2 linked regions of the Saccharophagus degradans 2-40 genome follow. The protein of the gene in region 2 binds, or shares a complex with, the protein of the main gene of each other region. Links are inferred from orthologs where the notes say so. Each region holds a gene or a part of one and is shown on either strand. Other genes may lie near its edges. The genes, in order: rpsG and tig.

What was found.
Region 1: the proteins of tig (region 2) and rpsG are in contact, whole or in part, in a crystal structure (PDB 3GTY), measured with the Thermotoga maritima proteins. The link is inferred for Saccharophagus degradans 2-40 from one-to-one orthologs. Residues at the interface, in WP_004081061.1 of Thermotoga maritima: Glu122, Val124, Val129, Leu130, Tyr133, Glu188, Gly259, Ile262, Tyr263, Glu266, Ser270, Glu273, Gln274, Glu277, Arg308, Gln311, Ile312, Ser315, Tyr316, Glu325, Arg329, Arg336, Leu363, Phe366, Trp367, Arg373, Leu377, Arg381, Leu384, Glu387; in WP_004081843.1 of Thermotoga maritima: Lys34, Lys52, Lys55, Glu59, Arg62, Gln63, Glu66, Asn67, Lys69, Val71, Arg95, Ala109, Lys110, Lys111, Gly112, Arg113, Pro114, Glu117, Glu121, Ile124, Ala125, Tyr127, Asn128, Asn129, Thr130, Gly131, Lys135, Asp139, Arg142, Met143.

Annotation. Positions count from the first base shown.
Region 1 is NC_007912.1:1,195,660-1,211,665, reverse strand. The notes cover bases 13,165-16,006. They hold rpsG (30S ribosomal protein S7), read right to left. Parts: upstream 14,900-16,006; coding sequence 14,429-14,899; downstream 13,165-14,428. Other genes in these bases: rpoC (DNA-directed RNA polymerase subunit beta'), read right to left, coding at 15,575-16,006; rpsL (30S ribosomal protein S12), read right to left, coding at 15,012-15,383; fusA (elongation factor G), read right to left, coding at 13,165-14,267. Outside these bases: SDE_RS04955 (DegV family protein), read right to left, coding at 1-78; SDE_RS04950 (50S ribosomal protein L24), read right to left, coding at 471-1,754; SDE_RS04945 (VOC family protein), read right to left, coding at 1,815-2,198; SDE_RS04940 (6-phosphofructokinase), read right to left, coding at 2,288-3,577; SDE_RS04935 (TRAP transporter large permease), read right to left, coding at 3,678-4,985; SDE_RS04930 (TRAP transporter small permease), read right to left, coding at 5,034-5,528; SDE_RS04925 (TRAP transporter substrate-binding protein), read right to left, coding at 5,538-6,533; SDE_RS22835 (hypothetical protein), read right to left, coding at 6,758-6,910; tuf (elongation factor Tu), read right to left, coding at 6,969-8,192; fusA (elongation factor G), read left to right, coding at 8,582-10,675; tuf (elongation factor Tu), read right to left, coding at 10,854-12,077; more of fusA, read right to left, coding at 12,162-13,164.
Region 2 is NC_007912.1:2,051,761-2,067,749, reverse strand. Bases 1-2,825 are described here. They hold tig (trigger factor), read right to left. Parts: upstream 2,168-2,825; coding sequence 833-2,167; downstream 1-832. Other genes in these bases: fadA (acetyl-CoA C-acyltransferase FadA), read right to left, coding at 2,572-2,825; clpP (ATP-dependent Clp endopeptidase proteolytic subunit ClpP), read right to left, coding at 1-452. In the rest of the region: more of fadA, read right to left, coding at 2,826-3,747; fatty acid oxidation complex subunit alpha FadB, read right to left, coding at 3,750-5,915; SDE_RS08405 (helix-turn-helix domain-containing protein), read right to left, coding at 6,199-6,828; SDE_RS08400 (beta-ketoacyl synthase), read right to left, coding at 6,860-8,716; SDE_RS08395 (GlxA family transcriptional regulator), read left to right, coding at 8,939-9,931; SDE_RS08390 (class I SAM-dependent methyltransferase), read right to left, coding at 9,936-10,484; SDE_RS08385 (Hsp20 family protein), read right to left, coding at 10,650-11,159; SDE_RS08380 (HPF/RaiA family ribosome-associated protein), read left to right, coding at 11,705-12,022; speA (biosynthetic arginine decarboxylase), read left to right, coding at 12,209-14,128; SDE_RS08370 (saccharopine dehydrogenase family protein), read left to right, coding at 14,186-15,385; nspC (carboxynorspermidine decarboxylase), read left to right, coding at 15,385-15,989. UniProt on the Bacillus subtilis protein: Involved in protein export. Acts as a chaperone by maintaining the newly synthesized protein in an open conformation. Functions as a peptidyl-prolyl cis-trans isomerase.

The sequences.
Region 1 (16,006 bases), 870 kb from region 2 along the record:
ACGGGTAATATTGTATTTAGTAAGTACGGAATCCGGTAAGTTACAGGCCGAATCGACGATAACTGCCATTTTTGACATAACATTGCCCTTATATGTTTAGAACCCTTAACCACTCCAAATACGAGCTTGCTAAATTGTGCGAGCCAAGCTTATCACCAGCGAATATACGTTAACGGCATACGGCCACCACATGCATTAACCACTTACGCTAGCAACATATAATCAATATGAGCGCGCCCAACTAGTCACAAGTTAATTATTTGGAGTCGTTCAGAGTTTCCTCATGTCGTAATATTTGCAGACTAACCATAGACGAGAAGCGGTATGGCGCCATATTGCTTTATTTAGTATGGCGCAAGAATATTCCTAGGGGTCGATAAAGTCCAGCAGTTGTGGCAAAGGCTCGCAATGTATATTTTGGCGTATTTACTATCCTCTGCACGCAACTAATACATTCAATATAGTCTTAATTACAGGTAACCCAGTAACCATTCGGCAATTTTGTCGTCTGGTATATCAAATTTTTTATTTGTTTGCTTATAGCTCGGGTAGCCACCCACATCTTGCTGGCTATCTATTATTCGCGCCTTCCCCGTTGCCACCCCATTAATTATTCGGGTATCTATCGCATCCCTGGCCCAGGGTGTTGCACCAACACTGGCTACTAGCAGCTCACGCATCTCGTCAGCATCCCACAACTCATAACCTGTTAACCATGAAGGTGCAGAGGCTAAAGAATTAACCGCCCCTTCCGTAATAGGCATGGGCTCGCCCATTAAATTTGTAACGCTATTACCCGTCAAATAAGCATCCCCACGCACAGACACTAGCGCCAAGTCTGAGTATGTATCGCGGCCGTAAACTAACTGGTTATTTACCACCGCTACTCTAGCATTAGCTGGGCCTGTACTCTGGCCCTCCCACTCACGCTCAATATAGTTAACCTGTATAGCGGCATTACCCGCATTGTAAATAATATTATTTGCTACAAAACCTATGGTGTGCGCTTTAAAGTACGGGTTGCGACGATCATTAGACACAAACAAATTTCTAACTACGGCAACATCTCGCACATAATCGTGTACCAATAATCCCTTAGAGTGTTTGCCTTTTTTATGGCTGGCATAATCTAACGCTTCGGCAATGAGATTATTACTAAACGTTACCCGCTCAGCGGTTTGACCGTAACCTTTGTAACGATTCCCCGAAGCGGAGAGGTTTTCATCTACCGCCCAACTTACCGATACATGATCTATATGTACATCTTTGGCATTTTCACCGGCCACAGATATACCGTCACTTTCCCAGCCGGAGCGCTTTGGTTGTAAGTTATCTCCCGGCCGCACGCGAATATGCTGCACTCTTACATCGTGGGTTCGTATATTTAAACCGCCGCGAATTAATGTAATACCCGGTGCTGGCGCCGACTGACCGGCAACAGTAAGGAATGGCTGCGTGACGGTAATACTTTGCCCAGCAAGATCTATAACACCGCCAACTTCGAACACCACTACGCGTGGTCGAGCTAAACCCAGCGCCCATGCGAGCGAGCCCTCCCCACTTGCATTTAAATTAGTCACCCTAACGATACGAGACTGACCATCTGGCAAAGTGCCTCCCAAACCTGCTGGGGTATCTGCACCCATTGCGGAATATCGGGTTTCAGCGTTGCTGGGTTTAACCGCGAACACAGTCGCAGAAAATAATAGAAAAGTTGAAATTAGCAGATAAGCAATTACATTATTTTTATTCATTTACCTAGCCTTTAAATCTATTAAATACAAAAAAAGGCGCCTTTATAAGCGCCTTTTAATCTATAACATTGGGGTACCGCGCTTACACAATTGAACAGCAAAGCCCCAAGGGTCTTTTAACATCATTAAGTGTGAACCGTCCTTTAAATGCAAATCATCCACCACCTTTGCACCGGCAGCCACTAACCTCTCGGCATCTTCGTTGGGGTTTTCCGACACAAATGCTAAATGCAACTGCAAGGGGTTCATCGATGGGTAATCGGGTACTTCACTGGGTGGGTTGCAGTAAATTTCTATCATCACCGCGCCGCTAGAATCTTTTAGAAAATGAGTGTATGGGGCACCATCCATTTTTCTCGCTACACTAAAACCCAAATATTTACAGTACCAATCAGCAATCGCTACTGGGTCTGATACGTTGTAAGCAAAATGTTCTATTTTCATTAGATTCCTCAATATTGCCTTTTCTATTTAGCGTCTTTGTAAAAGTTAATTTTGCACGCGTTAATAGTACCGTTTTAAAGCAAAAAATATTAAAGCGTAAACTCTTCTAATTTTTTAGGCACTGCCACAGAGTTAAATACTCGATAAGCGGGCAACCCATTCTGGTAACTAGGATAACTTTCACCGGCAATTAAAGGGGCCAAATACCGACGACACGCATCTGTAATGTGAAAGCCACATTTAGAAATGAATCCTGCGGGTAACGCATTGCGAGAATTAGCCGCCTCAACCAGCGGCACAGTGCCAACAGACCACCTATAAGGCTGCTCTGATTCTCGCACTATTGCCATCATCACATTGGAATAACCATTTGCGGCAAACTCTACGGCCTTTTTGCCAACCAAAAAGGATTGATCCACATCGGTTTTAGAGGCGATGTGTCGCGCAGCACGCTGTAGGTAATCGCACACAGCAAAATGTGTTTTATGGCCTGTTACTTCGCGTATACGACCGGCAATAATAGATGCAGCACCGCCTAATTGAGTGTGCCCAAATGCATCTTTATTGGCGGTCGATGTAAGATGGTTGCCATCTGGGCCTCGCACGCCTTCTGCCACCACCACCACGCAAAAACCTTTGCGTGCAACAATGCGATTTAATTCGGCATAGAATTTATATTCTTCGTAGGGCACCTCGGGGAATATAATTAAATCTGGCCCTAAGTTTCGCTCATCTGCCGCTAAACCCGCTGCTGCGGCAATCCAGCCAGAATCTCGCCCCATCACTTCCATAACAAATACTTTAGTCGAAGTTTGATGCATAGATGCTAAATCCATCGACGCTTCTAATATTGAAACGGCAACGTATTTAGCTACTGAGCCGTAGCCAGGGCTACAATCGGTGCCGGATAAATCATTGTCAATGGTTTTGGGAATACCAATACACTGTAGAGGATAATTTTTTTTAGCCGCATACTTGGCTAACTTGCAAGAGGTGTCTTGGGAATTACCGCCGCCGTTATAAAAGAAATAGCCAATATTGTGTGCTTTAAATACCTCGAGAATACGCGCGTACTCACGTTCGCTTTCTTCAATACTTTTTAATTTGTAACGACAGGAGCCAAATGCTCCCGCAGGGGCGTGGAGTAAATCGTCTATTAAATTATCATCGTGAGTATTCACCACCACCATATCTTCGTGCAATGCCCCCAAAATACCGTTGCGACCAATATACAGATTTTCGATTTTATCTTTATGGGCCATTACCCCAGCAACAACACCTGCAGCAGAAGCATTGAGTACAGCAGCAGCACCGCCGGATTGCGCATAAAATGCATTTTTTTTATCTGAGAAAGAACTGCTAGAAAGAGGGAAAGACATAGATTCGCCGCTCCGAAATAAGGACGTGGATGCAGAAGTTGTTAATCAGCAATAATAGCGGCAAAGCGCCGAATGGGGAAACCCATTCGGCGCTTTAACTTTAGGGCTTATCGTATAGATCGAAGAATATGGGTAAAAACTCACTAATTGCGGGCACATACGCTACCAGTAACAGGGCCACCACCATGGCCGCGTACATAGGCATAAGCGGTTTAATAAGCTGACCTATAGTGGTTTTGGCAATACCGCAACCCACAAACAGCACCGCTCCCACCGGTGGTGTACACAGCCCGATACAGAGGTTTAACACCATCATAATACCGAAGTGCAGAGGCGACATGCCCAACTCTACAGCAACCGGCAAAAAGATAGGGGTAAATATAAGTACCGCAGGCGTCATATCCATAAACACACCTACACACAACAGAATAAGGTTAATGGTAAGTAGAATAATAAACGGGTTATCGCTTAACCCCATTAACGCAGCACTGATGCTTTGCGGTATGTTCTCATAGCTCAACATCCACGACATTGCCGTAGAAGTACCAATTAGCAGCATAACGATTGCCGTTGTCTCCACCGACTTCACTAAAATGTCGGGCAGATCAGACACTCGCACTTCTTTATACACAAATACCGACAACGAAAGCGCATACAGCACAGCGACCACACTGGCCTCGGTAGCAGTGAAAAAGCCACCAATAATACCGCCAATAACCAACACAATAAGCATCAAGCTTGGTACAGCATCAATAGACTTTCTTGCGAATTCACGCGCGGTTGGAATTTTTCCAACAGGGTAATTGTGAATTTTTGCGTATATGGCACACACAACCATTAAAGATAACGCCACCAATAAACCTGGCAAATAACCCGCCACGAATAATGCAGCAATAGAAACACCGCCACTAGCAAGAGAATAAACAATTAAAATATTACTTGGCGGAATAAGTAGGCCAGTTGTTGACGACGCCACAGTAACCGCAGCATTAAAGTTTTTGTCGTAGCCTTCCTTATTCATGGTGGGAATCATAAACCCACCTATCGCTGACGTTGCTGCAACAGCAGAACCCGAAATAGCACCAAACAGCGTACAGCTAATAATATTCACAAACGCTAAGCCGCCAGGCAACATACCAATAACCACTTTGGCGAACTCAATTAAACGATGCGCAATACCGCCGCGCCCCATAAGCAGGCCGGAAAGAATAAAAAACGGTATGGCCAACAAAGAGAAGCTATTTATGCCGCCCCCCATGCGCTGGGCCATCGTCATAGCTGCAGGAATAAAATCGATGGTAGCAAGCATTGCTGCAAAACTCGCGACTCCAATGCTTATTGCAATGGGAACGTTTAGAAACAGCAATACAACAAATGTTAAAACTAATATTAGGACGGATAATTCCATCGGGCAGCGCCTCTACGTAATTCAGTATTTTTTGTTATTTTCGAATAATTAATCTAAACCGGGGCCAGATTCTTCAACCGGCCGACCAATCCATAAACGCTCGAGCGCAAATACACAAATCAACAAACCGCTAATAGGAATTACGCTATATACGTAGCCTATTTTTATTTGCAAAGCCGCAGAAATTTGGTTTAGCTCGAGAGTTAACAACATGATTTTTGTTCCGGCGAAAACCATAATTACTGCGGCAAAACACAAACTAACCGTGTCGGCAAATTTCTCAGCCAATATTTTTTTTACGCCGGTTAAATTTGCAGTAAGAATATCTAAGCCCAAATGCGCATGGCGACGATATGCGTAAGCAGCACCTAGAAAGCCAATCCAAATAAGTAGAAAACGCGCTAACTCTTCGGAAAATGAACTTGGATTAGATAGAATGAAGCGCGACACAACCTGCCAAGTAACATCCACCACCATCAAAGCCATAAGAGTGGCACATATCCAGGCTAACCATTTTTCTATTACGTTCATTACGTCTCTCATAACAGTACCCTATAGTTTGCCAAAGGCTTGCATAAGATCGTGAGCAGGCGTGCCTTTCGCTGCCTCATGCATTGCTTTTACTTTTTCTGCAAAGAGCGAATTATCTGGCCGAATAATTTTCACGCCTGCTTTTTCCACTTCTGCCAACGCGTGCGCTGTAGCGTCTGCCCAAGCTTTGCGTTCAAACACTACCGACTCGTCCATAGCCTGCTGCACCCACTCCTGCTGCTGTGGCGTAAGATTGTTCCACACGTAGGTACTAATCAGCACAATATCTGGTACAAAGGTGTGCTCATTTAAAGTGTAGTACTTGGCAACCTCGTAATGACCAGAAGTATAAAAACTAGGAGGGTTATTTTCGGCGCCATCTACAACACCTTGATCTAGCGCAGTGTATAGCTCACCCCAAGAAATTGGCGTGCCAGCACCGCCTAAAGCGCGCACCATCTGTAGAGACGTTTGACTTTTTTGCACACGTATTTTTAAGCCCTTTAAATCTTCGGGCTTGTAAATTGGCTTTTTCACAGTGTAAAAGCTGCGGCTACCAGCATCGTAGTAACCCAAACCGCGCAGCCTTACTTTTTCCCCAGATAGCAACAGCTCTTTACCTAGCTCGCTATCGAGCACACGCCAGTAATGCTCACTATCGCGAAACACATAAGGCATACTGAATACTTTCATTTCGGGAACAAAACCTTCCATAGGGCTGGAAGACACCTTAGTCATTGCTAAGCTACCTATTTGCAATAACTCAATTAGCTCGCGCTCGCCGCCCAACTGACCACCAGGGTAGACCTGTAAATCCATCTTGCCGTCGGATAGCACTCGCAAGCGCTCCCCCATATACATAATAGCTTCATGCACGGGATGATCGGTTGGCAAGCTGTGCGCCATTTTGAGCACTTCAACTTCACTCTTCGCCGTACATGCGCTAAGCAGCCATACAAAACAGAGAACAAGAAGTGCATTTAGAATTCGAGAGGTATTACTACTAAAGATCGCCATAAATTTTTCTATTGTTATTGGTTTTATGAATGGATGTTTTACTGGCACTAGCGCACTTACATTCTACACGTTAAAAAAATGCGGGCTATTAAAGCCCGCGCAACCTAAGTGTACTAAGAGGAAAGTAAATTACAATCAACCCATGTAACCTCACTTTAAGGATCAACCGTGTCTGTCGTATTGACCAGAGCACTAAACTGGTAACCAACAAAGCCTGTTTGGTATTACCAATCTTTGCGTATGGTTTCACAATTCACCTTCAACATCAACCATTTAAACGTATTTTTCTTATTTTCGGCCTGACCAATAATGCCAAACTGCCCCCTAAGCTCCGGAAAATGGCGCATAAAGCCTACCTGCACCTTTCTTTCGCCCATAAAAAAAGGCCCCTCAAAGAGGAGCCTTTTTCGGCAAGCTTGCGCTAAAAGCATCGAATTAAGCGATGATTTTAGCAACAACACCAGCACCAACTGTACGGCCACCTTCGCGGATAGCGAAGCGCAAACCTTCTTCCATCGCGATTGGAGCGATCAAAGTAACAGTCATTTGTACGTTATCACCTGGCATTACCATTTCTACGCCTTCTGGAAGCTCACAAGCACCAGTTACGTCAGTTGTACGGAAGTAGAACTGTGGACGATAGCCTTTGAAGAATGGAGTGTGACGACCACCTTCATCTTTAGACAATACGTAGATTTCTGATTGGAAAGTAGTGTGCGGAGTAACTGAACCTGGCTTAGACAATACTTGACCACGCTCAACATCATCACGCTTAGTACCACGCAACAACACACCAACGTTCTCACCTGCACGACCTTCGTCAAGCAACTTACGGAACATTTCAACACCAGTACAGGTAGTTTTGGTGGTATCGCGAATACCAACGATTTCCAATTCTTCACCAACTTTAACAATACCGCGCTCAACACGACCAGTCACAACAGTACCGCGACCAGAGATTGAGAATACGTCTTCTACTGGCATCAAGAACGGCTGATCAATTGCACGCTCTGGCTCTGGAATGTATGAATCCAAAGCTTCTACCAATTTCTTAACAGCGGTAGTACCTAGCTCGTTCTCGTCTTCGCCGTTCAATGCCATCAAAGCAGAACCAGCAATGATTGGAGTGTCGTCGCCTGGGAATTCGTAAGTGTCTAACAACTCACGCAATTCCATTTCAACCAATTCCATCATCTCTGCGTATTCTTCAGAGTCAACACCGCCACAGTCTTCTGCTAGCAAGTCTGCCTTGTTCAAGAATACTACGATGTAAGGTACACCAACCTGACGAGACAAAAGGATGTGCTCACGAGTCTGAGGCATTGGACCGTCAGTAGAACCACATACCAAGATAGCGCCATCCATCTGAGCGGCACCAGTAATCATGTTTTTCACGTAGTCGGCGTGACCTGGGCAGTCAACGTGGGCGTAGTGACGAATCGGTGAATCGTACTCTACGTGAGAGGTAGCGATAGTAATACCACGCTCACGCTCTTCTGGAGCATTATCGATACCGTCAAACGCTACCGCAGCACCACCCCAAACTTCTGAACACACGCGCGTTAACGCTGCAGTCAAAGTAGTTTTACCGTGGTCAACGTGACCAATTGTGCCCACGTTTACGTGAGGCTTATTACGTTCAAATTTTTCTTTTGCCACCGCTAGATTCCTCAATAAACAATCAGCAACAGAATGAATGAGCCCAAATCCATCAGCGTCATTAAAATGATTGCCTGAGACGAGAACTCGGTTAGGGGCGCAATCTTAACCCCCCGTGCGCTATAGTCAACGGCAAATTACCTAAAAAACACACAAATTTAGTGATATTTGTTTAAAACACGCCAATTTGGTGTTTTTTTGACTAGCGACCACCTTACTGCAGCCGCTCACCGAAGCTCTGGGATTACCCGCCCAAGTAAAATAGGCATCAAAAAACACCTTATATTCGCAGACTTCAAAGAAACTTGGTTATTTTTGTTCAGTATTGATGCAAAACTCAGTATACTGCCGCCCAAATTTTTTTCGTGCTGGCATAATCGAGTGACCCAATGACAGATCTATCTTTGTACAGAAATATTGGTATTTTCGCCCACGTTGACGCGGGTAAAACTACCACCACAGAACGTATCCTTAAACTAACCGGTAAAATCCATAAGCTGGGTGAAGTTCACGAGGGTGAATCTACCACCGACTTCATGGAGCAGGAGGCTGAGCGCGGTATTACCATTCAGTCTGCAGCTGTAACTTGTGAATGGAAAGGCCATCGCTTAAACGTTATCGATACCCCTGGGCACGTTGACTTCACCGTTGAAGTATACCGCTCACTAAAAGTATTGGATGGCGGCATAGGCGTATTCTGCGGCTCTGGCGGTGTTGAACCACAATCAGAAACCAACTGGCGTTACGCAAACGATTCCGAAGTAGCTCGCGTTATCTTCGTTAACAAGCTAGACCGTGTTGGTGCAGACTTCCTACGCGTTGTTGAGCAAGTTAAGAAAGTACTTGGCGCCAACCCGCTGGTTATGACTCTTCCAATCGGCCGTGAAGACACCTTCACCGGCGTGGTAGACGTATTAACTAAAAAAGCTTATATCTGGGATGACTCAGGCCTACCAGAAAACTACGAAGTTACCGACGTACCAGCCGACATGGTTGACGAAGTTGACATGTACCACGAGCAATTAGTTGAAACTGCTGTAGAGCAAGACGACGACTTGATGATGGCTTACATGGAAGGCGAAGTACCAACCGTTGAGCAGCTTAAAAAATGTATCCGCAAGGGTACTCGCGACTTAACCTTCTTCCCAACTTTCTGTGGATCTGCATTTAAAAACAAAGGTGTTCAGCTAGTACTTGACGCCGTTGTAGATTACCTACCAAGCCCAACCGAGGTAGACCCACAGCCTTTGACAGACGAAGAAGGTAACGAGACTGGCGAACACGCATTGGTTTCCGCTGATGAGCCACTACGCGCTCTAGCGTTCAAAATCATGGACGACCGTTTTGGCGCCTTGACCTTTATCCGCATCTACTCCGGTAGAATGGAAAAAGGCATGACCGTTCTTAACTCGTTCACAGGTAAAACCGAGCGTATCGGCCGCATGGTTGAAATGCAGGCCAACGATCGCAACGAAATCACCTCGGCCCAAGCCGGTGACATTCTTGCCGTTGTAGGCATGAAGAACGTACAAACAGGTCATACTCTTTGTGACCCTAAACACCCCTGTACGCTTGAAGCCATGGTATTCCCAGAGCCAGTAATCTCTATTGCTGTAGCACCTAAAGACAAAACTGGTTCTGAGAAGATGGGCGTTGCTATTGGTAAGATGGTTGCAGAAGACCCCTCTTTCCGCGTTGAGACAGACGAAGACAGCGGCGAGACCATTCTTAAAGGTATGGGTGAACTTCACCTAGACATTAAAGTAGACATTTTGAAGCGTACCTACGGCGTTGAACTCAACGTTGGTAAGCCTCAGGTTGCATACCGCGAAACCATTACTCAAGCTATCGAAGACAGCTACACCCACAAGAAGCAATCCGGTGGTTCTGGTCAGTTCGGTAAGATCGACTACCGCATCCGCCCTGGCGAGCCAGGCACCGGCTTCAAGTTTAGCTCTGTTGTGGTAGGTGGTAACGTTCCTAAGGAATTCTTCCCAGCAATCGAGAAGGGCTTCTCCACCATGATGGCCGAAGGCCCTCTAGCTGGCTACCCTGTGCTTGACGTTGAAATCGAGCTTTACGACGGTTCTTACCACGCAGTTGACTCCTCGGCTGTAGCGTTCGAAATCGCAGCAAAAGGCGCATTCCGTCAATCTATGCCTAAAGCTGGCCCTCAAATCATCGAACCTATCATGAAGGTTGATGTTTTCACCCCAGAGGACCACGTAGGCGACGTTATCGGCGATTTAAACCGTCGTCGCGGCATGATCAAAGACCAGGAGCCAGGTGTTACAGGTGTTCGCATTAAAGCCGACGTACCGCTTTCTGAGATGTTTGGCTACATCGGCCACTTGCGCACCATGACCTCTGGTCGCGGTCAGTTCTCTATGGAATTCTCGCACTACTTACCTTGCCCGAACGCCGTGGCAGAAGAAGTAATTGCAGAAGCCAAGAAGCGCAAAGAAGAAAAAGCCAAGAAGTAAGTTTAACAACCAAGCTTCTAGCGAAAACCCCGCCGGCGAAAGCTTGCGGGGTTTTTTATTGCCTAGAGTAAGAGGACAGATTGTTTAGCCAACCACCCATAGCAAAGCAAATTTAAGGCAAAAAAAAGGCCCCTCAAAGAGGAGCCTTTTTCGGCAAGCTTGTGCTTAAAGCATCGAATTAAGCGATGATTTTAGCAACAACACCAGCACCAACTGTACGGCCACCTTCGCGGATAGCGAAGCGCAAACCTTCTTCCATCGCGATTGGAGCGATCAAAGTAACAGTCATTTGTACGTTATCACCTGGCATTACCATTTCTACGCCTTCTGGAAGCTCACAAGCACCAGTTACGTCAGTTGTACGGAAGTAGAACTGTGGACGGTAGCCTTTGAAGAATGGAGTGTGACGACCACCTTCATCTTTAGACAATACGTAGATTTCTGATTGGAAAGTAGTGTGCGGAGTAACAGAACCTGGCTTAGACAATACTTGACCACGCTCAACATCATCACGCTTAGTACCACGCAACAATACACCAACGTTCTCACCTGCACGACCTTCGTCAAGCAACTTACGGAACATTTCAACACCAGTACAGGTAGTTTTGGTGGTATCGCGAATACCAACGATTTCCAATTCTTCACCAACTTTAACAATACCGCGCTCAACACGACCAGTCACAACAGTACCGCGACCAGAGATTGAGAATACGTCTTCTACTGGCATCAAGAACGGCTGATCAATTGCACGCTCTGGCTCTGGAATGTATGAATCCAAAGCTTCTACCAATTTCTTAACAGCGGTAGTACCTAGCTCGTTCTCGTCTTCGCCGTTCAATGCCATCAAAGCAGAACCAGCAATGATTGGAGTGTCGTCGCCTGGGAATTCGTAAGTGTCTAACAACTCACGCAATTCCATTTCAACCAATTCCATCATCTCTGCGTATTCTTCAGAGTCAACACCGCCACAGTCTTCTGCTAGCAAGTCTGCTTTGTTCAAGAATACTACGATGTAAGGTACACCAACCTGACGAGACAAAAGGATGTGCTCACGAGTCTGAGGCATTGGGCCGTCAGTAGAACCACATACCAAGATAGCGCCATCCATCTGAGCGGCACCAGTAATCATGTTTTTCACGTAGTCGGCGTGACCTGGGCAGTCAACGTGGGCGTAGTGACGAATCGGTGAATCGTACTCTACGTGAGAGGTAGCGATAGTAATACCACGCTCACGCTCTTCTGGAGCATTATCGATACCGTCAAACGCTACCGCAGCACCACCCCAAACTTCTGAACACACGCGCGTTAACGCTGCAGTCAAAGTAGTTTTACCGTGGTCAACGTGACCAATTGTGCCCACGTTTACGTGGGGCTTATTACGTTCAAATTTTTCTTTTGCCACTGTCAGATTCCTCTGTAACAAACCCCGTAAAACAGGGTATAGGGTTTCAACTAAAGTAAACTACAAATTTATGCAGAGCGGACACTAACGCCCGTTTCTAGCCATAATCTCATCGGCAACATTTTTAGGAGCTTCCGAGTATTGCTGGAACTCCATGGTAAAAGTTGCCCTACCTTGCGTCGCGGAACGCAGGTCCGTTGCATAACCGAACATCTCAGCCAGAGGAACCTCTGCCCGAACTACTTTGCCGGATATACACTCTTCCATACCCTGAATCAAACCGCGACGACGATTGAGGTCTCCCACAACGTCACCCATATTTTCTTCAGGAGTAACCACTTCCACTTTCATTACCGGCTCTAATAAAACCGCGCCGCCTTCTGCAGCTAAATTTTTTGTTGCAATAGACGCGGCAATTTTAAATGCCATCTCGTTAGAGTCAACATCATGAAAGGAGCCGTCGTATATAGTGGCTTTTAAGCCCAGCAATGGGTAACCCGCCAATACGCCATTGCGCATTTGCTCGGAAATACCTTTTTCCACCGCCGGAATATACTCTTTTGGTACAGCACCCCCGACAACCTCGTTTTCAAAAACTAGGCCTTCGGCGTTGTTATCGTCAGCAGGCTCAAAACGAATCCATACGTGACCATACTGACCGCGCCCGCCAGATTGGCGAACGAACTTACCTTCAACCTCACACGTGCGCGTAATACGCTCGCGGTAGGCCACTTGCGGCTTACCTATATTAGCGTCAACACCAAACTCACGGCGCATGCGATCTACAATAATATCTAAGTGCAACTCGCCCATACCGGAGATAATGGTCTGCCCAGTCTCTTCGTCGGTAGCAACGCGAAAAGACGGATCTTCTTGCGCTAACTTAGCCAGCGCGACCGCCATTTTCTCTTGATCTGGAACCGTGCGCGGCTCAACAGCAACAGAGATTACCGGCTCTGGAAACTCCATACGCTCGAGTACAATTTTATTACTTTCTGCACACAGGGTATCCCCTGTGGTTACATCTTTTAAGCCGATGGCTGCAGCTATATCGCCAGCCAGCACTTCTTTAATTTCTTCGCGATTGTTAGAGTGCATCTGCACCATACGGCCTACGCGCTCGCGCTTTTGCTTAACCGAGTTGTATACCGCTGTACCACTCTCCAGTCGCCCAGAATACACACGGAAGAACGTAAGCGTACCAACGAATGGATCAGTAGCAATTTTAAATGCTAGCGCTGCAAACGGCGCATCGTCGTCAGCAACTCGGGTATCGACGGTCTCACCATCAATTAAAGTACCCTCAATCGCTTTTACTTCTGTGGGCGCAGGCAAGTATTCCACAACAGCGTCGAGCACTGCCTGTACACCTTTATTTTTAAATGCAGAACCACCTAAAACTGGAACGATCTCATTAGCTAGAGTGCGCGCACGCAGGCCCGCCTTAATCTCATCTTCGCTTAACTCACCAGTCTCTAGGTACTTCTCCATGAGATCATCATTTGCCTCTGCCGCGGCTTCGACTGCGTATTCACGCATCTCTTCGCATTCTTCCAGCAGATCTTCTGGCACCTCTCCATACTCGAACGTCATGCCCATATCGGCTTCGTTCCAGTGGATAGACTTCATCTTAATTAGATCGATAACGCCTTCAAAACCATCTTCAGCGCCAATCGTCATATGCAACGGTACTGCGTTGGCCCCCAAACGGTCGCGCAACTGCTGCACCACGCTGCGAAAGTTTGCTCCCGCGCGGTCCATTTTATTTACGAAAACCAATCGCGGCACTTCGTATTTATTCGCTTGTCGCCAAACAGTTTCTGTTTGCGGCTGAACACCCGATGAGCCACACAATACAACTACGGCCCCATCCAAAACCCTAAGAGAACGCTCTACCTCGATGGTAAAGTCCACGTGCCCAGGGGTATCAATTATATTGATACGGTGTTGAGGAAACTGCTGCTGCATACCCGACCAAAAACATGTCGTAGCGGCGGAGGTAATCGTTATCCCCCTTTCCTGCTCTTGCTCCATCCAGTCCATCGTGGCTGCGCCATCGTGTACTTCACCAATCTTATGTGACAGACCAGTGTAAAAAAGCACTCGTTCGGTGGTGGTGGTTTTTCCTGCATCGACATGCGCACAGATACCGATATTTCGATAGCGTACGATGGGTGTTTTACGAGCCACGGCAATTTCCCAGAATAGCTGTTACTTGCAAAATTCTAGACACACCCAGCATAGAGGGTAACTCGTATGCTGGGGTTCTGACTTTTATAGAGCGTATAAACGCTAAAAGGCAGCTGTAATTGCTGCCTTTTACTGCACTAACAAACAGTGCCAATAAAGGATTAGAAGCGGAAGTGCGAGAACGCCTTGTTCGCTTCAGCCATACGGTGAACGTCTTCACGCTTCTTAACCGCACCACCTTTACTTTGTGCTGCATCGATCAACTCGCCAGCTAGACGTTGGGCCATAGACTTCTCACCGCGATTGCGTGAGTACTCTACCAACCAACGCATTGCCAAAGCAGTACGACGTGCAGGACGAACTTCAACCGGAACTTGATACGTTGCACCACCAACACGGCGAGATTTAACCTCAACCAATGGAGAAATATTTTCTAGTGCTTCGCTAAATGTTTCTAGCGGATCTTTGTTCAGCTTTTCGGATACGATGTCTAATGCACCGTAAACAATTTTTTCGGCTGTAGATTTTTTACCACTAATCATTACGTGGTTCATAAATTTCGCCAAAGTTGAACTACCGAATTTAGGATCCGGCAGAACTTCGCGCTTGGCGACAACTCTTCTTCTAGGCATTTTAATATCTCAACGTGCTTTCGCACATAGTGTTCAGGGTTATCCGAGACCAACTCTTAAAGAGCGCTCGGCCTTACTGGTTCTACCGATTACGCAGTTAAGCGAATCCCAATTACTTAGGACGCTTAGTACCGTACTTAGAACGACCTTGCTTACGATCGCTAACACCGGAGGTATCCAAAGAACCACGAACAGTGTGATAACGAACACCTGGCAAGTCTTTTACACGACCGCCACGAATTAGTACCACGCTATGCTCTTGCAGGTTATGACCTTCACCACCAATATAGGAGGTAACCTCAAAACCGTTAGTCAAACGAACACGACATACTTTACGAAGTGCTGAGTTTGGCTTTTTAGGTGTAGTCGTATAAACACGAGTACACACACCACGGCGCTGAGGACAGGCCTGCAAAGCAGGAACGTCACTCTTTTGAACCTTGCGTTTTCTCGGCTTACGAACCAACTGGTTGATCGTTGCCATGAAATATAACTCCAAATTCAAAAACTGCCCTAAATGGGCACGTTACAAATAAAAGGGCAATAGTTGCCCACCACTAACAAAAGTGGGTGGCGCATTGTAATGACACCACCCACTCTCGTCAATACGTAAACCACATACAGTAGCTATATTACAGATGTGGCAGCGGCGACCTTATGCAGGCCGCCTCATTTTTATGATGCGCTAGATTTTAACGCTTCAGTTAATGCCGCTTCGATCTCCGCTGCACTCACTGTATCGCTTCCAGCTTTAGAGCCAGCTTGATCTTCACGCTTGCGACGGCGCTCAGCGTGGTAAGCCAAACCGGTACCCGCAGGAATCAAGCGACCAACAACCACGTTCTCTTTCAAGCCGCGCAAGTTATCGATTTTGCCAGTAACAGACGCTTCTGTAAGTACGCGAGTAGTTTCCTGGAACGATGCCGCAGAGATAAATGACTCTGTAGCCAACGATGCCTTGGTAATACCCAGCAATTGTCGCTCGAAACGAGCAGGTTGACGGCCTTCGGCACGCAACTTCTCGTTTTCCTGCAGAACGGCAATATACTCAACTTGCTCGCCTTTAACGAAGCTAGAATCACCCATGCCGGTAATTTCAACTTTACG
Region 2 (15,989 bases):
ATATCGCTCGCCTGCCCCTGTGCACCACCTGAAGGCTGGTGAATCATAGTGCGAGCATTTGGCAAACAGAATCGCTTACCTTTAGCGCCAGCAGTTAGCAAAAATGCCCCCATGCTGCACGCTTGACCAATACACATAGTGCTCACATCGGGCTTGATAAACTGCATGGTGTCGTAAATAGACAAGCCTGCTGTTACTGAGCCACCAGGTGAATTGATATATAAATGGATATCTTTATCTGGGTTTTCTGCCTCAAGGAAGAGCATCTGCGCTACAACCAAGTTGGCCATATGATCTTCTACCTGCCCGACCAAAAAAATCACACGCTCTTTTAACAACCTGGAATAAATATCGTAAGAGCGTTCGCCACGTGCAGTTTGCTCTACAACCATTGGCACTAAAGTATTTTCAACATTCAAATTCGAACTGGCAGACAAATCTATATTCGACATTGTTTCTTCCGTTAACTATTAGTTGTTTTCGACGCCACCACTCTGGGCGGTTCAGTTGGTGCAATTCTTTTGGCCAACATACCTCTAGCGCCACAATCGCATAATATAAAGGTTAGCCCAAATGCAGCAAATTGCCTCTCAAGGCCTGTAAACTCTGCATTTTGTTCAAGCTTAATACTAGCTGTACATATATCACACAACCAATACCGTCAACCTTTCGTCACTAGCCAGCTTAACTCGAGCGAAGTGGTTTCGCCAATAAAAAACCCGCAAAAAACACCTTAAAAACATAATATTCTTTAAAACGTTTTTTAAGCGACCATAAAAAAAGCCCACACTAAGATAGGGTGGGCTTTTTGATTTTTTAGAAAGAAGTCTGCTTATTCTTCAGCTTGTTTTGCAGCAGGCTTAACAGCTTCTTCATAGCTAATTGTTTCGTCGCTTACTTTTGCCTTAGAGAGCACCAAGCTTACAACCTGCTCTTCTAAAGCTGCAGCCTCAACACCACCCAACAACTGCTCATTACCGTAGTAGTAATTTACAACTTCTTCAGGGTGCTCGTAAGTAGATGCAACATCTTCAATCAACGATTTAACAAGTTCTTTATCTACTGAGATTTTTTCATTTTTAACAATCTCAGAAACAATCAAACCCAAAGCAACGCGACGCTCTGCCTGCTCTTTAAACATATCGTCTGGCAAGATTGACTTAAAGTCGATACCTTCAGCCTGAGAACCGTATTGCTGCATCATTTGGTTGCCCATTTGATTGCGCAACGCATCGATCTCACCAGAAACAAGCGACTTTGGAATGTCTACGGTATTTGCTGCAACCAAGCCATTCATCACTTGCTCTTTTAGCTTACCTTTAAGTGCCTTTTGCTTTTCGCGCTCCATGTTCTCACGAACATCTGCACGGAATTTTTCTTCGCCGCCTTCAGTTACGCCAAACTTAGCAAAGAACTCGTCATCAAGCTTAGGAAGCTTCTGACCTTCAACTTTTTGCACAGTAACCTCAAACTCGGCTTCTGCGCCGCGTAGAGATTCTTCTTGGTAATCATCTGGGAAAGTCACCTTGATGGTTTCTGTTTCGCCAGCTTTCATGCCAATAATGCCTTTTTCAAACCCAGGAATCATAGAGTTTGAACCCAATACAAGGGTTTGACCTTCAGCAGTGCCACCTTCGAAGGCTTCGCCATCTTTGGTGCCTTTAAAGTCGATAACTACGCGATCGCCTTTTTTAGATTTGCGCTTAACTGGCGCCCAATCAGCCTGACTCTTTTGCAGAGTCTCGATCATGGTATCTACGTCTGCATCGGTAACTTCTGCGTTGTAGCGAGTAACTTCGATTGACTCTAAGCCAGAAACTTCGATTTCTGGGTACACTTCGAAAGTAGCTACAAACTCAATGTCTTTGCCTGGCTCAAGCTGCTTTGGCTCAATAGCCGGCTGACCTGCAGGACGCAAAGATTCTTTGCGTACTGCATCGTAAAATGAACGATTAATAGCATCGCCAAGCACTTCTTGACGAACGCCTGCTCCGTAACGCTGCTGAACAACGCTCATTGGCACTTTGCCTTTACGGAAACCGTTGATACGAACCGTTTTAGCGGCTTCCTTGAGTCGTTTAGCGACTTCTTGATCAACAACACTTGCTGGAATGCCAACAGTTAGCTTGCGCTCCAAACCGGTAGTAGTTTCTAGGGAAACCTGCATCTCGATCCTCGTGATATATATAGGGAGGTAAATACGTAATTATTTGATGTTGCCTGTTAAATGGTGCGGTCGGAGAGACTTGAACTCTCACGCCTTGCGGCACTGGAACCTAAATCCAGCGCGTCTACCAATTTCGCCACGACCGCGCACTTTACAGACATCAAACCCAGACACTTGCGATATAACTTGTTGATTTATATAGCTATTTAGCTATTTTTATATCTTGTCTGGCTAAGAAGGGTGGCAATTGTGCCACAAGGTTTCGGAGGGTTCAACAAGGGATTTTAAATAATTTGTAATTTTCTTTAAATTGTACTTTTAATAACCATAAAAAAGCCTCGAAAGCCTTTATTCATGGGCTATTCGAGGCTTACCTACTAACTTTCAATCAGCTTGAATGCTTTTTAAACACGCTCAACAATGGTGGTTATACCCTGCCCTAAACCTATACACATAGTAGACACCCCTAGCGTGGCGTCTTTATCTTGCATAACTGAAAGCAGCGTACCGGTAATACGGGTACCCGAGCAACCAAATGGATGCCCCAGCGCAATTGCACCACCATATAAGTTCACCTTGTCTTCCATAGCATCCAGCAAGTTAAGGTCTTTAAGTACGGGTAACGCCTGCGCAGCAAAGGCTTCGTTAAGCTCTACCACATCTATATCCTCAATAGATAAGCCAGCGTTTGCCAGTGCCTTTTGCGTGGCAGGCACTGGGCCGTACCCCATAATTGAAGGATCAACCCCCGCCAGCGCCATGCTGCGAATTTTAGCTATAGGCGTTAAACCCAACTCAGCCGCCTTAGCCGCAGACATAACCAGCATGGATGAGGCGCCATCAGTTATTTGCGATGACGTACCGGCCGTAACCGTTCCGCCCTTGGGGTTAAAAGCAGGCTTGAGCTTAGATAAAGCCTCAACGGTAGTATCTGGCCGAATTGTCTCGTCGTGCTTGATTAACGTAGGGGCACCGGTTTCGTCGTGGCCGATGCGCGCGATAATCTCTCTGGCGAACTTACCCTGCTCAGTGGCTTCAGCCGCTTTTCTGTGTGATCGCGCCCCAAACTCATCCATCGCTTCACGGGTAATACCGTGCAGCAACGAAAGATACTCTGCCGTTAACCCCATAGAGCCAGCTGCTTGCGCTACTGAATGACCGAGTGCGGGGTTGGGATCGACATGCTGGTTCATATCGATATGCCCCATGTGCTCAACACCGCCCACCAAGTACACATCGCCCAGCCCAGCCATAATATTGGCAGCCGCTGTGTGCAATGCAGACATAGAAGAACCGCAAAGGCGGTTTACGGTTTGCGCCGGTACAGTGTGGGGCAAACCTGCACGCAGTAAAATATTGCGAGCAACGTTAAACCCTTGCTCGCCGCGCTGCATTACACAGCCCCAAATCATATCGTCAATTTGAGCTGGGTCGAGCGCCGCATTGCGAGCGAGCAAACCAGTAATAAGATCTGCACTTAAATCATCTGCGCGAACATTTCTGTAACAGCCATTTTTAGAACGGCCCATGGGAGTGCGAGCGTAATCGACAATCACCACATCTCTAGGTTGCAAGCTCATTATTAGGCTCCTTGGGTCTGGTTGTAATATTTTGCATTTTTTGCGGCTAGGGCTTTCATTCCATCAGTTGGAACGTAAACCAACCCTAAATCGGCCAGCGGCGCAGCCATATCGATAAACGCTTGAATACCAATGCTGTCTATCCAACGGAATACACCACCACGGAATGGAGGGAAACCTAAGCCGTAAATAAGCGCCATATCAGCTTCAGCGGCACTGCTCACAACCCCCTCTTCCAAGCAGCGCGCAAGTTCAGTTGCCATTGGCACCATCATGCGCGCAATAATTTCCTCGTCGCTAAACTCTTTGCGTTCTGCGCAGTGAGGTTTAAGCAACTCGTAAGTGTCTTCCGCCATTACTTTTTGCGGCTTACCTTTTTTATCTTCTTTATACGCGTAAAAACCTAAGTCGCTCTTCTGCCCTAAGCGGCCAGATTCAAACAAAATATCAGACGCAGCTTTAAAGGTTTTTGCCATACGATCTGGAAACCCCTCAGCCATTACGGATTCGGCATGTACACCAGTATCAATACCCACAACATCCATAAGGTAAGCCGGGCCCATTGGCCACCCCCAGCGCTCCATGACTTTATCTACTTGCTGAAAATCTGCTCCATCGCGCAGCAACATCGCGAATCCAGCAAAATAAGGGAACAATACTCGGTTGACTAAAAAGCCAGGGCAATCGTTAACAACAATTGCTTTTTTACCTAATGCATTGGCATAGGCCACTGTTCTTGCTATTGCTCTATCAGAGGTTTTAGCACCGCGAATAACTTCAACTAACGGCATGGCGTGCACTGGGTTAAAAAAGTGCATTCCGCAGAAATTTTCTGGCCGCTTTAATGCTTCACCTAAATAAGAGATAGAAATAGTAGAAGTGTTTGAACACAAAATAGCATCGGTGCTTATTTTGTCTTCCACTTCAGCCAAAACTGCGCGCTTCACCTTTGGGTTTTCAACAACAGCTTCCACCACTACATCTACATCGTCAAAATTGTCGTAGCTTAAAGTTCCATCAATGCGGCTTAGTACTTGCCCCATTTCTAGGTTGGTCATGCGCCCCCTATCGACGCGCTTCGCAAGAAGCTTGGTGGCTTCTTTTAAGCCCAGCTCCACACCCGCTGCGGCAATGTCTTTCATTTTAATGGGCACGCCACGGTAGGCAGACTGATAAGCTATACCACCACCCATAATGCCCGCGCCCAATACGGCTGCATGCTCTACTTTTTTGTCTGATTGCTTTTCCCAATTTTTAGCTTTTTTACCTAATAGCTGATCGCTTTGGAATAAACCTATTAACGATTCTGCCACACTAGTAAGCGCCATTTTCGCAAACAGCTTAGTCTCTACAGGAATAGCCTCATCGCGCCCTAGCTTGGCACCATGTTGCATAGATTCAATTGCGGCGATTGGGGCTGGGTAGTTGCGACCAGCTTTTGCTTTAACAAAGGCCTTGGAAGATTCAAAAGCGAGGAGGCTTTCAATATCGTTATGTTTTAAGGGGCCTTTTTTCTTAGCTCTGCGCTGAGTAATTTCTAGATCACCAGCAACAGCATCGGCAAGCACTTTTAAAGCGGCGTCGCGCAGGTTTTCAGGTTCTACAATACCATCTACTACGCCTGCTTTTAATGCAGCATCTGGTCTGTTTTCGGTGCCGCCGGCAATCCATTCCACTGCCACGTCGACACCCGCAACACGAGACAAGCGCACAGTACCACCCCAACCAGGAATAATACCCAACTTGGTTTCGGGCAAGCCTATTTTAGCGGCAGTGCTCATTACACGGTAATCGCACGCCAAACAAAACTCTAAACCACCGCCTAAGGCATAGCCATTAATTGCCACTACCGAAGGGAATGGCAAGTCTTCGAACCGGCTAAACAGCTTATTAACACTGCTTACCCCTTCGATAATGGCCTCTTCACCCTTGGCGAAGATGGGGCCAAATTCGTTTATGTCTGCGCCCACAAAAAACACACTCTTGGCGCTAGTAACCAACACCCCTTTTACATCTTTAGCGGATTCAAGGAGATCGAGCACCTCGGCAAGATCTTTAAACACAGTTTGACCAAACTTATTAACCGACTCACCCTGCAAGTCAAAGTTGAGCTCTACACAGCCATTATCTAGCGGTGTAAGCCGTATTGCCTGACCTTCAAATTTCATCGTGACCTCTTCCTTTCTGTTATTCGGTAATTGTCAAGATTGAGTGTGTTTGGGTATAGATCAAACCCAAATTCAAACGCTTGTTTGAATGCTATTATGCACAGTTTATTTTGCATAGCAACAATTAGAAGATGCCCACAGATAACCGCGGCAGCCTCCCAGCAGCAAAACCAACAGGCGCGGTTATCAGTATGGAGTAAATATTAGGTTCGCGACAGGATTTAGGCGCCAGAAATCGGGGGTTGAGCAGCAAGAGCTCAATCAGCGCCACTAAGAAAAGAAATTACTCGGGCAGTGATGAGCAAATAAGCTCAGCAGGCATGGTACCGGGGTTTAAAATTGAGTGACTGCGGCGCAGATTGAAGTGCAGGCAATCCCCTTCGCGAAGGAGGTGCACATCGGCATCAATGGTGACTTTAACCTCACCCTTAGCCACCATAGCGGCTATCACGCCAGAGCGGCGCAGCCAATTAATGGTGACCGAAGCACCTGGCTGTATGACTTGTTTAGCCAAGTAGCACCCCGCCAAGGTGGTTTCGGAAAGCCCAAGCATAAGAATGGTGGAGCCGGGTAAATCTACCCGAGCAAGCTCTTGCTCTTTGTAGACCCCTACCTGCGCAGTGCTATTCGAAAAGAATGCTTCTAGTGATATAGGAATTGCACTGAGTATACGCTCTAGCGATGCTACCGAAGGGCTCACCTTACCCTGCTCTATCATAGATAAGGTACTGTTGGTCATTTCTGCGCGGCGGGCAAGCTCGCGCTGCGAGAGCCCTCTATCTTGACGCAAGCGCATAAGCTTGCGCCCCAAGGACTCGGCAACAGCGCCACTGGTGAGTAACTGCTGGCGCTCAGACAATTGCGCCCCAGTATCTTTTGCCTCACCTGTATTTTCGCTATTGATATCTGCCAAGCCCCGCACTCCTTATTGGACAAGCAATCGGCTAAAACTCGCCGTATCCCTCATCGTTTAGCAGAGGAATTTCAAACTCAAACCCAGGAATGCGAATTGAATCGCGCTGAATCTGAATTTTCTCCTCATCTACAATATTGTTGCCAAATTCATAGATAGGATTAAGCGCGCCTTTGTCTGCTTCGTCAAGATAAGATTGGGCCGCAGCGGTTGTTTTCTCTTGCGCAGATGAGTATGTAGCAAAGCGCTCTGTGCCGTACTTTTTAAGCAAATAACCATTCGCGATACTTGGCGAAAATACCGTTGCCGTGGCGTTGTTACCACCAAAACCTTTAGAGTTTAAGAAAGCCACGCTGCAATTCTCTACACCCACATTTTGGTCGTTTAAACCAATAGACAAGCGCTGCGCGAATACATCGTCAGCCACTTTCGCTATAGTTTTTACACCAGGCACTATACCTTTAGCGAAAATACCTAAGCTTGTAGCTAACTGGTCACCACTCGCCGGCCCCAATGAGTGACCAACATAGGATTTAACCGCAGCAACCGGCCAGCTCTCTATACCAAAAGCTTCCGCTACGCGGTCAAATATTCGCGACTCGGTTACTCGGTTTTGCGGCGTACTAGAGCCGTGTGCCTGCACGAACGACTGATGCTTGACTACCTGCTCCCCCACAAGGGTTTGCGCCAAACCAACAGCTTTAGCCATGGTTATATAGTTACCCGCCCCAGGTGCAGAAATAGATTTTTTATAGCCATCGGCATTTACATATACACCAGGCACAGCACCAAACACTTGGGCACCAAGTTCGAGTGCCAAATCGTCTGCCATTAACACAACATACTGAGAGGACTCAGCCAAAGTGAAACCGCAGTTATCACCAAATGGACGACTGGCTCTGCGGTAATCCGGCGTTGCTACGCCATCTAATTTCATAAGGTTGGTATCGGTGGCCAATGCACTCATAGCGGCATAGCCATCCATTACTTCAGGCACAATCGGCGCTTCGGCACTACCCACAATAACAACTTTGCGACGCCCCGAGCGAATATCTTCTACTCCCTGTCGCAAGTTGTATAAGAATGTTGCACAAGCTCCAGCAATCCCCGCCGTTGCCCCCAAGCTACCTAACACATAGGCATTAATAAAATCTGCTGGCATGGTGTTCAAACCCATGGCCAACTGCTTGGATGTGGGTCGCACACCGCGCTGACGCGCTTGCATCATTCCGCCAAAACCGGTGGCATCTAGCTGGCTCATCACACTGCTGCTGTATACAGCAATTTGATCTGGTGTAACGAGCTGAACGATTTCAGACCACGCCAAACCCATGGATTTAACGGCATCTGACGCGCCCAAAATAGACATTTGCAAACCGCGAGGGTGGTGCTGTGAACGGTAGTGATCGCCAGGCTCAAAACCTGTTGGCAATTGGCCCGCTGCCTGCACTGCCATTGGCGTATTATGCTCAACAAACACTGCCTGCTCTTGAGGCAATGTTACGCGAAACTGTTTGCCGCCTTCGTCCAATGGCTCTGCAGTCCAACCAGCGGGTAAAGGCTTAGGTAATTCTTTACCAGACACCAAATATTGATTTACGCCTTTCACTGCATCCATTGGTGCCAATTTTTTAACGCCCGGGGCCGCTTCCGGGTCAAAAAACCTAGTTTCTAGGCGTCTTACTAATGTGCCGCTTAACACAGCCTCTTCATCAGCCCCCTTCAAACCCATTAATGCAGATAACCCAGCAATAGTTTGATTTCGCTCATTTACGCCGAGTGACTCCAGCACCATGCGCGAGTATGCCTGATGACCAGAACTGCGACCGGCAGCATTAAAGCCACCGAAACCAACAATAAGAGGTAACACACTAGAATGATTCGTCATGAAGATGCCTTTGTGTATCTAAATTCGCTGCGCTTATGCACTGCAAAGGGCAAGCTTTGCGCAGCAATCAATCATTATGCTCCCGCAAGTGGGGTAGCGAGAAAGGCGCTAGTGTAAGACAAAGCCAACCACATAATTAGGGCATTTTAGCCAATTGTAATAGCCATATGCGCCACCCAACGTTAAACTAACGCTTCGTAAACACACTGCGGCTAACGTTGAATGAAAGTAGTCTTCTTACTCTGCCCCAATATGCTTGCCACCAGCGTAACCTTACCGCTGGAACTACTACGCGCAGCCGAGGCACTAAACAATTCCGCGCGCGACCTTAAAAATAAAAATGTAAAAGCGCTGGATATACAACTTGCTTCTGTGAACGGCCAACCAGTGAAAACCCATACAGGGTTAACCTTAAATGCCGATTGCGCGGTGCAGGGCTGTGATGATGCCGATATTGTTTATTTGCCGGCGTTGTGGCGCAACCCGTTTCCCACAGTATCTGGCTCGCCAACCACTACCGCATGGCTAAACAACTTATATGAAAATGGATGCACAATTGCAGGTGTAGGCACGGGCTGCTGCTTTATGGCAGAAGCAGGCCTGCTCGACAACAAACCCGCTACCACTCATTGGCATTTTTTCGATGCCTTTCAGCACCGCTACCCGCTCGTGCAACTAAAACGACAATATTTTATTACCCAAGCGGGCAACCTTTATTGCACAGGCAGTGTGAACGCCCTTGCGGATTTAACCGTACTGTTTATACAGCGCTATTATTCAAAGCACGTAGCCAGCCATGTAGAAAGACATTTTTTTCACGAAATTAGGCAAGCCTACCAAAGCGGCACAAGCTTACTAGAGCAAGAAAACTCTCACCCAGATGAGGAGATTATTCAAACACAAATTTGGCTGCGCGATAATTTCGCAAAAGAGATTAAATTGAATGATGTTGCCCAGCTATTTAGCATGAGCCCAAGAACGTTTACCCGTCGCTTTAAAAGCGCAACCGGTCGCACGCCACTACATTACCTGCAAAATATTCGCATAGACGTAGCCAAAGACTTATTGCAAACCAGTAATTTAAGCGTATCCGAAATAATGTTTCGCGTGGGTTATCACGACCCTACACACTTCACCAATTTATTTAAAAAATCGTTAGGTGTTACACCCAGCCAATACAGAACAACCGTAAGAGCAAAATTATTTAGCGTTTAACAAGCTAATTACTAGGCTTAGTAAATATAAAGGAATCTGCAGCTACTACTTCTAATATCGCCCCCCACTTTTTCTCCAAATAGCGCAAAGTAGCGAGAGAAAAAAAGATTATGTGGGTTGGATCATTTTTATAATGCCAACCTTTAAAAGCTTCGGCATCGCGCACAAGTTTAGTCATTACGCCCAGCACGCCACCCGGCTTTACGCATTGCCATAGCAATTCCAAATCTAAGCGCGGATCAGACAGATGCTCCCACACCTCGGTTGCAGTTACAAAGTCATACTGCTTTGCTAGCACGGCATCATCTGGGTAATAAAATTTATCAAACAAGCTTACCTGCGCGCCCTGCTCTTCAAACATAACCGATAGGGTTGGCCCTGGGCCGCAGCCGAAATCTAACCCCTTGGCTTTAGCTGGTAAACGAGCTAAAACAGGCGTAAAAATACGGTTTAAAAACGTTCTATAACCAGTATCTTCTGGGGTATTTATATGTTTATCGTATTCTTGTTTTTCACTTTTAGCGCTCAACCAATACTGGCTGGGAACAAACACTAATTGGCAGCACCCGCACTGGTAATACGACCTGCGTTTATCCGTGTAAAACAGAGTAGCTTGAGTGGTTTGGCACAAAGGGCAAGTAAAGTTATTCAACAGTAGATTCTTTTAGAAATGAAAAAGGGCCGTTAAAACGGCCCTTAGAAAAAGTAGATTAAAGGATTAGTTGGTGCCAGTAGCATCAAGTGGCCGCGCTTCGCGCACGCTATCACCTAGTGAACCATCGACAGATCTAACATTATTACGTTTTGTAGAAGTAATTTGAATTGTGCGCGGCTTCATTGCCTCTGGTATTTCTCGCACAAGCTCTACATGTAGCAACCCGTTATCCATATTGGCACCTACTACTCGCACATAGTCAGCTAATTGGAAGCGGCGCTCGAAATTTCTCGCAGCAATTCCTTGATGTAAGAAGGTTCGGCTTGCTTTCTCTTCAGCTTTTTTACCCATTACCGTTAAATAGCCTTGCTTAACTTCAATAGAAAGTTCTGTATCTTCAAAGCCAGCAACAGCCATAGAAATTCGATATTGATCTTCGCCAGTTAACTCTATGTTATAAGGCGGATAAGATGGCTGAGCTTGATCGGCGCGCGTTAAATTATCTAGCAGGCCGGCCATGCGATCAAAGCCAATAGCAGAACGGTACAATGGGGTTAAATCGAAATCTCTCATAATTAAATCCTCTATATTCTCAACCGAGCAATATGTTTGTTTTGGCTTATCTGTACGATCAAGCCGGGGTTAAATTAAGCCACTCATTATCGAGCTGGCTTACAACTTAATGTCGGGATGCAATTTTTATTTTCAAGCCTTTAATTAAATATTTTTTATTTTTAATAAACACATTAACTAACCGCTAGCTATCCGTTAAGAATGCACACTCATAAACGCCCCCACTAAATAATCCACTAGAACCGTTAGCATTTTGAAGCATATAGAAAGCTGCTTTTATACTTAAAAAGTTCTTGAATTATCTGCTGTAACGTTCAATATGTAGTGGTGGGCCCACCTTTATCTTTGCTCTACAACGCTATGCGCATTGTAGGAGGAGTTGCTTTGATCCGGCATTTATTGCCTGTACTGCAAAGCAATTAAGGTTTGGCTACACGCTCGCCTCGTTTTAGCAGCGTCTACCGCATTACAGCCTCTCCGCTCCCCTTCACAGCTAGCCCACGGACAAAGCTTGTATTGAATATCATTTGAACGGAGGTTCACTTATGAAGCCAAATGCAGACGTGGTTTACCGCGATTTAGACACCTCACCTGCACTGAATGATGTTATCTATAAGAAAATGGAGAAGCTGCACCGCTATTCAGACTCCATAATTCACAGCAAGGTTGTGTTAGACAGCCCCCACAACCAGAAGCACAAAGGCAAACTCTACCGAGCCTCTATTGAAATTGGCTTGAAAGGCCATCCGCTCACTGTGAGCCAAGATGCCCCTAACGTGCATATTGCCGTAAGAGACGCTTTTGCCGCTGCTGAACGAAAAATCAAAGAAGACAACAGCAAACGCCGCCCAACAAGACATTAAGTTTAAGCGAGGCTGGGTTTCTCCCAGCTTCGCTCTCCCCCTGCTTTACATTACCAATCCGCTCGATTTTCTTACCCTTATTCCCCCTAAAGGGATAGAAATACCCCCTTAAATCTGCGATAGTGCCGCCTTTTCGTAAACCTAAGGCTAGCCTAGCGCTGCCGCCTATTTGTGAGATTCAAAGCATTGAAAATACCGTTTAAAAAAGGTTGGTCTATCGCCGATTCAACTGAGTTGTATGGCGTGAATGACTGGGGTGTAGGCTACTTTTCTGTGTCTGAAGACGGCAAAGTGATTGTAACCCCCAATATTGACGGCAAAACCATCGAACTTCCATTGTTAAACGTGGTTTCCGACATTAAGGATCGGGGCATGGATGTGCCCGTTTTAATACGCTTTGAAGATTTACTAGAAGAACAAATAGGCCGCTTAAACAACGCTTTTACTACCGCAATCAAAGCCAGCAACTACCAAGGCCAATACCGTGGCGTGTTCCCTATTAAGGTGAATCAGCAGTGCCACGTTATTGAAGAAATCGCCGAAGTGGGCGCTAAATATGGTCACGGCCTTGAGGCGGGCTCTAAACCCGAGCTCATCATTGCGCTAGCCCACCTAGAAAGCCAAGACGCTTGTATTGTGTGCAATGGCTATAAAGATGCCGAGTTCATCGATTTAGGCCTACAGGCCTGCAAAATGGGCTATAAGTGCTTCTTTGTAATCGAAACGCCGTCTGAGCTACCTATTATTATTGAACGCAGCCGCAAGCTGGGCATTAAGCCTATGATTGGCGTGCGCGTTAAATTAGCCTCTATGGTTGGTGGACACTGGAACGCCACCAGTGGTGATCGGTCTATTTTTGGCCTATCTATTGCCCAACTTATTGAAATGGTAGATACCCTCAAAGCCGAAGGCATGCTCGACTGCCTTAAGCTGCTGCACTACCACCTGGGCTCGCAAATTCCAAATATTCGCGACATTCGCTCTGGCGTGCTTGAAGCCTGTCACGTTTACAACGAGCTAGTTAAAGAAGGCGCGGCTATGGGCTACCTAGATTTAGGTGGTGGCTTAGCGGTGGATTACGACGGCTCCAAATCTAACTATATTCACTCTAAAAACTACACCCTAGATGAATACTGCACAGATATAGTGGATGTCATTATTTCTACCCTAGACCCGCAAGGTGTAGAGCACCCTACAATTATTACCGAATCTGGCCGGGCAACTATCGCCTATTCATCTGTACTTGTATTCAACGTATTGGATGTCGCTAAGTTTGAGCCGGCCTCACCTGTAGATGAAGTACAAGAAGACGAGCACGAGCTTATACACAACTTAAAAGAGTCGCTAGATTCTGTATCGCTGCGTAATATTCAAGAGTGCTATAACGATACCGTTTACTATCGCGACGAGATAAGAGAGCTATTTAAACGCGGTCAAATATCTTTGCGCTCTCGCTCACTTGCAGAAAACCTATTTCTACAAACCATGCACCGCTTGGTGGCACTTGCCGATGATGCCCCGCGCACCATGCATGAAATAGAAAAGTTAAAAGAGCAGCTATCTGATATTTACTACTGCAACTTCAGTTTGTTCCAGTCGCTGCCAGATATTTGGGCTATTGATCAAATTTTCCCAATCAGCCCTATTCATCGCTTAAACGAGTTCCCCGATCGCAACGCGATGATTGCCGATATAACCTGCGACTGCGACGGCAAGATAGACCGCTTTAGCAATATGCACGAAACCCGCAAAACTTTGCCGCTGCACGATTTAAAAGCAAACGAAGAATATTATATAGGCGTGTTTTTAGTAGGCGCCTATCAAGAAACGCTGGGCGACTTACACAATTTGTTTGGCGATACCAACGTGGTTAGCGTGCGCGTTCAAAAAGATGGCAGCTACGATTTTTCCGACGAAATTGAAGGCGATAGCATTGCCGACGTACTCACCTACGTTGAGTACCAACCGCAAAACTTACGCGAGCGGTTCCGCAAAATTGCAGAGCGCTCTGTTCGCCAAGGCTTCATTACAGGCGCCGAACGCCAATCCATAATGAAAACTTTTTCAGATAGCATGATGGGTTACACCTACTACGAAAAAGACTAAGTCTTTCTCTTAAACGAATGCATCCCCGTTAGGGAAATTATTTTTTGGAGTCCAATTATGAGTAAAGTATTAATTATTGGCGCCGGTGGCGTAGGTGGTGTGGTTGTGCACAAATGTGCCCAGCTAGCAGAAGTATTTGACGAAATTGTTTTAGCTAGCCGTACCGAATCAAAATGTAAGGCTATTGCCGCGCAACTTTCGCGCCCGATTAAAACAGCCCAAGTTGATGCCGATAACGTAGAAGAATTAACTGCACTTTTAAAAGCAGAAAAGCCAGACCTAGTAGTTAACGTAGCCCTGCCCTACCAAGACCTACACATTATGGATGCATGCTTAAACGCTGGCATAGATTACTTGGATACAGCTAACTACGAGCCGCCAGAAGAAGCCAAATTTGAATACAGCTGGCAGTGGGCATACCAAGAGAAATTTGAAAAGGCAGGCTTAACAGCGTTATTAGGCAGCGGCTTTGACCCTGGTGTAACTAACGTATACACCGCCTATTTACGCAAGCACTACCTCGACGAAATTCACGAGCTGGATATTATCGACTGCAACGCAGGTGATCACGGTCAACCGTTTGCCACTAACTTCAACCCAGAAATCAATATTCGTGAAGTTACTGCGAAAGGTCGCTACTGGAAAAACGGCGAGTGGTGTGAAACGCCCCCGCTAACGGTAAATCAAAGCTACGACTTCCCTGCTGGTATTGGCCCCAAAAATATTTATTTGATGTACCACGAAGAGTTGGAATCAATCACCAAACACTTCCCAGAAATTAAACGTGCTCGTTTTTGGATGACCTTCTCCGATAACTACCTGAAGCACTTAGAAGTACTGCAAAACGTGGGCATGACCCGCATCGACCCTGTGGACTACAACGGCACAGAAGTTATTCCATTGCAGTTTTTAAAATCCGTACTGCCCGACCCAGGCAGCTTGGGCCCATTAACTAAAGGCAAAACCTGCATTGGTTGTGTAGCCAAAGGCATAAAAGACGGCCAAGAAAAAATTTACTACATATACAACATTTGCGATCACGAAGAATGCTACGCAGAGGTTCAATCACAAGCCATCTCTTACACCACTGGTGTACCAGCAATGATTGGGGCCAAAATGATTCTTGAAAACAAATGGAAGCGCCCAGGCGTTTGGAATATGGAGCAGTTCGACCCAGACCCATTTATGGATGATTTGAACCAATATGGCTTGCCTTGGCAAGTTGTTGAGCTAGACAGCACAGGTCTTATCTCTTAATGACACAAGCAAAATTCACTTTAGACGTAACACGGGTACCCAGCCCGTGCTACGTTGTTGATAAAGCCAAGTTAGAGCAAAACCTGCGCATTCTCGATTACGTGCAGCAGCAAAGCGGCGCCAAAGTGCTGCTCGCTTTAAAAGCATTTTCTATGTTTTCGCTCGCCCCGTTAGTAATGAAATATTTAAATGGTGTGTGCGCCAGCGGCTTAAACGAAGCAAAACTCGGCCGCGAAGAATTTGGCAAAGAAGTGCATACATACTCCGCAGCATTTCGCCCGCAGGAATTTGAAGAAATTTTGGCGGTAAGCGACCACCTTGTATTTAACTCATTTAACCAATGGGAAACATACAAAGCGCGCTGCCTAGCCGCACAGCAAGATCGCCCTCACCTAGAGTTTGGCCTGCGCATAAACCCAGAACATTCCGAAGGTGAAACCCCCATGTATGACCCGTGCGCGCCTTGTTCACGTATGGGTATACCTATCAAACAATTCGCCAACAAAGATCTTCACGGCATAAGTGGCTTGCACTTCCACACCTTGTGCGAGCAAGATTTCGCGCCTTTGGCACGCACACTCGACGCCGTGGAAGAAAAGTTTGG